DNA from 2 places in the Chryseomicrobium aureum genome. Region 2 is predicted to be linked to the other one. Evidence: riboswitches for the same ligand, from Rfam matches in the RefSeq annotation. Region 2 holds a riboswitch; the other holds the start of a gene.
The links. A riboswitch is a leader RNA that binds a small molecule or an ion and turns the genes downstream of it on or off. The one in region 2 is predicted to bind FMN.
Positions count from the first base shown of each region.

Region 1 (4,423 bases), 820 kb from region 2:
GAAATGCAGCATGACGAACGAATTTGATGCAGACAAACGTCTTGAAGAGTTGGTATCTTCTATGCCAATTCAACACGATACTCGTTCAAAGGATGAGGTCTGGGCAGCAATTAAACAATCTGCAAAGCCTCCTATCAAGAAGAAAAAACCGTGGTTACCAGCAGTTATCACTGTTGCGGCACTTTTTGTTTTAGTGCTATTTGTTCAATCCTTATTTAGCACGCTTGACTCTACTAGTGAGACAACGATGACGCAGGAAGCAAATATGTCAGAAGGTGGAATGGATGAAGCTGGGACAGAAGAATCATCCATGTCTATGAGCTCTGTCGAGGAAAGTGAAGAATCCGCAGACTCTGCAGTTGCAACAGGTGAAGCAGAAAGTGCATCTTTACAATTAGCTGAGGATGCAACACTAGTTTTTACAAATGATCCGCTTCTAGAAACATATACACCTATGAATTTTTCGATGAACTATCAAGCAATTGCCTTTCCTATCACAGTTCTTATCCCGAATGAACGTATCGAGCAAGACTTCGAAGGCCGTGTACCTACACAACTCGAATTGTATAGAAATTACGCTGCAGAGATTGATGAAGAGGCACTAGGATTTGATAACTATCATCCACTAGTTGGGGATTACGAAGAAGGCGAGAGTCTGCGTGTTACATTGCCAGCAGACCATCCTTACGATATGGCTTCTGCCACTATGGAAGTCTATTTCAATACTTTAGAAGATGTATTTGGATCAACTTTCAATCAAGCAGTTATAGTAGATGAAAATTCGCAACCAATTGAGTGGGATCAAGTGGGACCACTCACGGAACCAGTTGACCTTATCTCTGAAAATCTAGCCTACAATGTCATGCAAAACGCTATAGGGGAGACGTATTTAATTCCTTACACACGTGCACAATATGCAACAGTTGAAGAAGCAATTGGACAGTTACAGACACCTGACAATACTTTAGTGGAAGCGGTTATTCCAAGTTCAATTGAGTTTACTGTAGAAGAAACAGAAGATGCTGTATCTATTCAGTTTGCTGAGATGTTTACAGCAGACGCATTGCCTAGACGAGATATGGTAGCTATGATCGAGTCACTTGTTGCTACAGCAGCTTCATTTAACAAATCACTACTGCTAGAAAATTGGGATACGACACTGTACCCTCTACCTGAAGATACAAATTCTTTAGTTGGAGTGAATCGTGTATTCCTACAAAGCGAATAAGCGTACGTATTGCAACAATAAACACTGTCTGATATGATTAATAATGCATACACTAGTATGTAAAATTTAATCATATGATTCATCTTCGGGGCAGGGTGCAATTCCCGACCGGCGGAAATGACGAAAGTCTAGCCCGCGAGCCGCAAGGCAGATTCTGGTGTGATTCCAGAGCCGACAGTATAGTCTGGATGGGAGAAGGTGAAGGTGCAGCGTTTATGTGATCTCAAACGCTTATTTAAGTGTACCTTTCTCCCTTAAGTCGAACCTGGCTTAAGGGTTTTATTTTACACGCAAATAAGTGCGCATATTCTGTGAACCTTTCCTCTTGTGAAGAGAATCGCAAAAGGAGCGGAAAGTCATGTTTAAAAGCAACACACGCAAGCTTATTGCGGTGGCTATGCTCAGCAGCTTATCATTTATTTTGATGTTGTTAGCATTTCCACTACCAGCACTACCAGCCTATTTAAAGGTTGATTTTAGTGATGTACCAGCTTTGATTGCTGCGATCACAATGGGACCTGTAGCAGGTGTAGCGGTGGCATTTTTAAAGAATGTTTTGGATTGGTTCTTCTCAGGAAGTCCAACAGGTGTACCGGTTGGCCATATGGCGAACTTTGTCACATCAATTTTATTCATCGCACCTGTATATTTCATTTATAAAAAAGTTACATCGTCTAAAGGAATGTATGTAGGATTAGTAGCAGGAACGCTTTCAATGGCGATTGGAATGACACTACTGAACTACTTGGTTTTTTTACCGATGTATTCATATTTCTTGAACTTCCCTATGGAAAGCGGTTCAGCTTTAATGAACACATTAGTCTATGGAATCTTGCCATTTAATTTGATTAAAGGAGCACTGATTACTGTAGTGATGGTTTTACTATTCAAGAAACTAAAACCTTATTTAGATAAAGTTTCGAAAACGTATCAAGTAGCCTAAAAAAATCGTCTAGTTCGTAGTGAACTAGACGATTTTCTTCATATCTATTCGTATTTTAATGCATCTCCATCAAATGATTCGTCTGCAACTTTGATTGAATCTGTCGGACACCCTTCGAATGCATCTTCTAAATCCTCTAATAACTCGTCTGGAACAGCGGTAGTCCCCATGTTATCATCTAAAATAACGAATGCAATTCCTTCGTCATCATAGTCATAAATATCAGGCGCTGCAGCTCCGCAAGCACCACATGCGATGCACGTATCTTTATCAACAATTGTATATTTAGCCATTACGGTCTCTCCTTTTTTATCAAGCAACTCTTCGTATAGCTTTCATTTTATAGATTGTAAGACTGCATTTCAACCATTAAACATGAGGTGTGCTATGTTTTTTCATAAACTATTAACTTCACTATTTCACCAATTGAACGGGGAACGTTCTGTCATGGCTCCTTATTATATCTTACGAGGTAAAAAATCTGGACAGACACTACAAGATATCCATTACTATAAAGTAGCTGGTTTTTTTGGTGTGGGTCAAGACCTTTCGAAAGAATCTTATAATCAATATGTACAAGAATTGATTGATTTAAAGTGGATTCATTCGATAGAAAAGCCTATAGTGACGGATAAAGGCAAAGAACAACTAGATGAATTTTCGACTCTATTTCATAGAGGTGTAGTCCCGCCAGCACTGCTTTCTGTCGAGGCAACGCTTCTTTTGATTGCTCAACTTGCATCCAATGCTTTATATGAGAATAACCGATACATTCCCGTTATAGATAATCAAACAATTCAACACCGTGTAAAAGAATGGTTATATACACAGCCATCACTTTCAACAGTAGCGAATGAAGTGAAGAAGACACTACATAGTTTTGTGACTGAAGAATTATCAACAGAGCTTGAGAAAAATCTGTTCGTTTATCGGATAACCGGATATCAAACGGCAGGACTGACGTGGACTCAACTTGCGGAACAATTTAATACAGCAGCAATTGATTGTCTGTATGTATACCGACAGAGCGTCTTGCGATTTTATGGATATCTTGAGCAACAGCGTAGTCCCTTAGTTCGCTTGTTCGAGCCACCCTCTCCATTGACTGAAACTGCAAAAAATACGCAAAGTCTATTGCAAAAAGGGTATAGCTTAGAGGAAGTGTCAATGGTACGAAGCTTAAAATTAAGTACAATTGAGGATCATATTATTGAACTGGCCAGTTATACGACCGGCTTTAACTATCAAGATTATATTACTGAACAAGATGTGATGAAAATCAAAAAGAAGCAACTTCAACTCAATACACATAAGTTGAAGTTGCTTAGAGAGCAGTTGCCGCAATTTAGTTATTTTCAAATTCGGCTAGCGCTTGCGTTAGGAGGGGATCTGAATGAGTAATTTAGAGCGACAGTTGGCTGAGCGATTTGGGTTCCCTGCTTTTAGAATAGGGCAAGAAGATGTTATTCGTAACTTCTTAGAGGGACGTGACGTGTTAGCCGTTCTGCCCACTGGAACAGGAAAATCTATACTCTATCAATTTCCGAAGCCCTATTATAGTGGGGCAGTTGTGATTGTATCACCACTAGTTTCGTTAATGATGGATCAAGTGGAACAATTGCGTTTAAAAGGCGTCAAAAGAGTAGTAGCACTTACTTCTTTTCAATCAGTCGGTGAACGTAAAAATACTTTACGCAACTTGCATACTTTCGACTATGTATTTGTTTCTCCTGAAGTAATGCAAACAGAACAGGTGAAGCATGCTTTAAAAAGTTTACATATAGGGTACTTTGTATTTGATGAAGCACATTGTCTAACACAATGGGGATATGATTTCCGTCCTGATTATTTGCGAGCAGCAGAATGGATACATAAAGAATTTAACAAACCATTACTTGCATTGACGGCAACAGCCTCTCCGCAAGCTCGCCAAGATATCAAAAATTTATTGAAAAGACCGGATATGGTAGAAGTTGTGAGGTCAGTTGATCGACCTACTATAGCAGTAGAATCCATCGTAGTAGACTCTGAATCATCTCGAGAAAAAGAAATTGTTCAACAAATTACCACGCTTAGTGGACCTGGAATTCTCTATACCCAGTCTAGAAAGAAGGCTGTTTATTACGCAGCACAATTACGAAAAAAAGGCATTCGTGCAGCGGCTTATCATGGCGGGATGGAAACGATGGATCGCACGCTTATTCAGCAACAGTTTTCATTAGGGCAACTAGACTGGGTATGTGCAACAAATG
Region 1 is NZ_CP171117.1:1,174,995-1,179,417, forward strand. It holds gene sigX (RNA polymerase sigma factor SigX) at 1-27, shown strand, start outside; gene ACF3OH_RS06230 (hypothetical protein) at 11-1,228, shown strand; FMN riboswitch at 1,306-1,432, shown strand; gene ACF3OH_RS06235 (ECF transporter S component) at 1,587-2,171, shown strand; gene ACF3OH_RS06240 (ferredoxin) at 2,216-2,464, opposite strand; gene ACF3OH_RS06245 (helix-turn-helix domain-containing protein) at 2,559-3,572, shown strand; gene ACF3OH_RS06250 (ATP-dependent DNA helicase RecQ) at 3,565-4,423, shown strand, end outside.
Region 1: another riboswitch for FMN. It lies ahead of ACF3OH_RS06235 (ECF transporter S component); the one in region 2 lies ahead of ribE (riboflavin synthase).

Region 2 (4,423 bases):
TTCTATTCTCCGCCAGTGAAATAATTCTTTCGTCGCTGGAACTGGCGTTTTCGACGCTAGAATTGTCGGAATCGACGCTGGATTGGAGATATTCGTCGCTGTAGATAAGCGAATGCTCGCTTTCATCGCTGAAACTGGCGTTTTCGTCGCTAGAATTGTCCGAATCGACGCTAGATTGCAAATTTGCGTCGCTTTAGTCAAACTACGCTCTAAACCAGAAAGGAAAGATGAGGATGCGGCATAGTCTACTGCTTTTTGTTCTTCTTCTCAGCCTACTAACTGGTTGCTCCTCTTACGTGCCGCCAACAAAACAAGTGAAATCAGATGTGACTGAAGTGAACACTTTGGATGAGGTCAGCCTTGAAGTTCTCGACGACACACTGACTCCAAGTGGGTTAACACTTCATCTCATCAATGGTGCTGAACATTCTGTTGGCTACAACGGATCCTTCTCTCTTGAACGAAAGATTGAGGGGGGCTGGTATGTGGTGAACGATGTTGTCGGAGGAAGATTCGCTTTTACGGACGAAGGGCTAGGTACAGATAAGAATTCCTGTACAGACATGGCGATTGACTGGAGAGGGATTTACGGAGAATTAGATGCCGGCGATTACCGGGTTCTTTTTGATGTTAACAATGAACTAGAAGACTACACTCTAGCTACCGAATTTCAAATTCCTAAATAGAATTTATATTCTTTTAAATCCTTATGAACATTGGAGAAATGAGGCGAGTCTATGCAAGTTCTGTTTAAAAAAAGCACACTTGTCACTACAGCAACTATCGCTTTGATGCTACTGATCATTGGATTCTTTCTGCGTGCATTACTCATTCCAATTCAGGACTTTCATTTACTAACAGAACAACAAATGAAAGAGGCGCAATTAGACTATGCAGTAAACTATCCTTTAGGATCAGCGCTAATGTACGCAGGGTTTTCCTTCCTGTTTTTCGTAGTGATTTTAATCGTTTTGAAAATTATTCAATCAAAGACTAGTTTGAAAAAAAGAGATAGTGTCAAATAACCTCTCTGTATACAGACAAATCTGATTTTGGTATAGTAAGGGCGTGAATAGGATTTCCTTCGGGGTCGGGTGCAATTCCCAACCGGCGGTGATGAGGCATGGCCTCTTAGTCCGTGACCCGGTTTCTGTGAAAAGAAAGCGGTGGATTTGGTGAAACTCCAAAGCCGACAGTAAAAGTCTGGATGGGAGAAGGAAAACACAACGTTTCAAAATCAACCGATTTTAAACGCTTTTTTGTGCTGCTTTTTTCTCCCTCACCTTTCAAAAGGTGGGGGTATTTTTGTGCATGACAAAAACAAGTCAAACAACAAGGAGGTTATGATGAACGATTATGATGACATGAAACTTGAATTCTCTTTACCAGAAGAACTATGCAGACAAACCATCCTTCACAACCATCCTTCTCTCACCACCCGACGACCCCGGGGTGGATACAATCCCATTCGCATTATGCTCAATTCAGAGCACACTTTCACACACTTTTAATTTTTTTCAATATGGACAAGCACCTTCTTAGGTGTACACAACTAAATATGTAAAGGAGGCACACGAATGTTCACAGGCATCATCGAAGAACTTGGCGCAGTCCTTTCCATCAAAAAGACAGGCGAGGCCATGGAACTGACGATTTCTGCTGAAAAAATCCTGACTGACGTCCAGTTGGGGGACAGCATTGCCATCAATGGAGTCTGTCTGACGGTTACGCGATTCACAAACCATCAGTTTACAGTCGATGTCATGCCAGAAACATATGCAGCCACAACAATCGGTCGATTGAACCGAGGCCAAAGCGTAAACCTAGAACGAGCCATGGCAGCGAATGGTCGGTTCGGTGGACATTTCGTAACCGGTCACTGCGACGCTGTTGGAGAAATCATAAACCGGCAGATGAACCAAAATGCATTGCAGATCACGGTTCAGTTCCCGGAGTCTTTCCGGAACTACGTCATTATGAAAGGGTCCATTAGCGTGGACGGGGTATCCTTGACCATTTTCGGTCTCACAGCAGATACTCTCATGATCTCGTTGATTCCACATACGGCCGAACAAACCATTTTACACACAAAACAACCAGGCGATCTCGTCAACCTGGAGTTTGATGTCCTCGGAAAATATGTCCTTGGCGCAGCGCAACAAGAACGTCCAAAAAAATCAACGATGACGCACAGTTTTCTGCAAGAGAACGGTTATGCGTGAGGAGGAATGGACATGCAAGTAATCAAAGTGGCGTTAGAAGAACTGAAAAAAGGGCGTCCGATCATCGTGGTCGATGACGAGGACCGTGAAAACGAAGGCGACTTTTTAGCATTAGCAGACTATGCGACACCGGAACTCATCAACTTTATGGTGACAGAAGGAAGAGGCCTTGTCTGTGCACCTGTATCAAAGGAGCTGGCAGAGCGTCTTGAGCTTCCACCGATGATTGCTACTAATAAAGATCCGTATGGCACGGCATTCACTGTCAGCATCGATTCTGTGAAATCCACGACTGGAATCAGTGCACACGAGCGCGCAGAGACACTCAAACTGCTTGCAGATCCTGCAACGAAAGCTAGTGATTTTGTGCGTCCAGGCCATATCTTTCCGCTGATTGCAAAACCGGGTGGCGTGTTAGAGCGACCTGGTCACACAGAAGCAGCCGTAGACCTCGCAACACTATGTGGGGCAGCGCCAGTCGGCATTATTTGTGAAATTATGAATCCGGATGGCACGATGGCACGACGTCCGGAGCTTGAAGGATTAGCTGACAAACATGGACTGGTGCTAATTTCAATTGAACATCTGCAAGCTTATCTGAAAACGAACCAACAAAAGCTGGACACTATCTTACACCTACAGGAGGAATTTTCATGAAACAGATTATCGAAGGACATTTAGTTGGAACGGATTTAAAAGTAGCCATCGTTGTGGCACGATTTAATGAGTTCATTACGAGCAAACTATTAGGCGGGGCAGAAGATGTATTACGTCGTCACGGAGTAAAAGAAGAAGACATCACGATTCTGTGGGTACCCGGAGCATTTGAGATTCCGCTTGCAGCGAAAAAGTTAGCGGATAGCGGGAATTACGACGCAGTCATCACGCTTGGGACAGTCATTCGAGGTGCTACACCACACTTTGATTATGTCTGTGCAGAAGTGGCAAAAGGCGTATCGGCTGTCAGTTTGCAGTCCGGTATTCCAACGGTCTTTGGTGTGTTGACAACAGAATCCATCGAGCAAGCAATTGAACGGGCGGGCACGAAAGCAGGGAACAAAGGAGCAGAAGCGGCTATCACGGCGATCGAAATGGCCAACGTCTACAAAAGCTTGGCATAAGAGTATGCTACTATAAAGAAAAACGAGAGAGGTGTATAGTATGCGACGGCCTAAATGGAAATTGACGACAGTGATCAGCTTATTTGTCATAGCGGTCGTCGCTGTCTCTCTTCTCGTAACCGATATTTTGATTTCAGTCCAAACGAGCCAAGATACGCAAGAAGAGCTTGAAGAAAAAGCGCGGATCATCTCACGTACAGTCGCAGAATCCTCGATTGTCCAAGACGAGTTACTGACGGATGAAATTGAAGGGACGATTCAAGAGTATACGTCGAGTATCCAACAAGCGAGTGATGTTTTATTTATTGTCGTGATGGACATGACCGGTCTTCGGCAATCGCACCCGAATCCAGAGCAGATTGGGAACCGGTTTGTTGGTGGAGACGAACAGCGGGTATTGGCAGGAGAAGAGTATATTTCCATTTCAGAAGGAACGCTAGGTTATTCTGTGCGTGCATTTGCACCCATCTATAAAGATGGTGTTCAAATCGGTGCTGTTTCTACAGGGATTTCACTGGATGCAGTGGATGCAGCGATTTTTGAAAATCATCAAATGATTCTATTAGGTTCTGCAGTGGGGATTTTAGCTGGAATCATCGGCGCTATCTTACTTGCCCGCTACATCAAAAAAAGCCTACTCGGACTTGAACCCGTTGAAATTGCTCGCATCTATCAAGAACGAGACCGGATGTTCCAAACCGTCCGAGAAGGCATTGTCGCGATTGATGAACACGGAATCATCACATATGTGAACCGCTCTGCTCGTGATATTTTTGAAAAAGCGGGTATCCGAAGTGACAATCCCGTAGGTTTATTGATTTCCTCCTATCTTCCACACTCTCGTCTAGAGCTTGTGTTGGAGACAGGGAGGGCCGAATACGATGAGCAACAAGAGTTGAACGGCACGACTATCATTGTCAACCGGATTCCGATAGAGGTGAACGGCAAAGTGGTAGGGGCCATCTCGACGTTCCGGGACAAGACAGAAGTCAATCGTTTAGCGGAGCAACTCACGGGTGTTCGCTTGTACGCAGATTCTTTACGCGCGCAGTCGCATGAGTTCCGCAATCAATTGCAAGT
Region 2 is NZ_CP171117.1:358,200-362,622, forward strand. It holds gene ACF3OH_RS02010 (hypothetical protein) at 1-201, opposite strand, end outside; gene ACF3OH_RS02015 (immunoglobulin-like domain-containing protein) at 297-686, shown strand; gene ACF3OH_RS02020 (hypothetical protein) at 738-1,025, shown strand; FMN riboswitch at 1,077-1,223, shown strand; gene ribE (riboflavin synthase) at 1,578-2,222, shown strand; gene ribB (3,4-dihydroxy-2-butanone-4-phosphate synthase) at 2,235-2,879, shown strand; gene ribE (6,7-dimethyl-8-ribityllumazine synthase) at 2,876-3,343, shown strand; gene dcuS (DcuS/MalK family sensor histidine kinase) at 3,384-4,423, shown strand, end outside.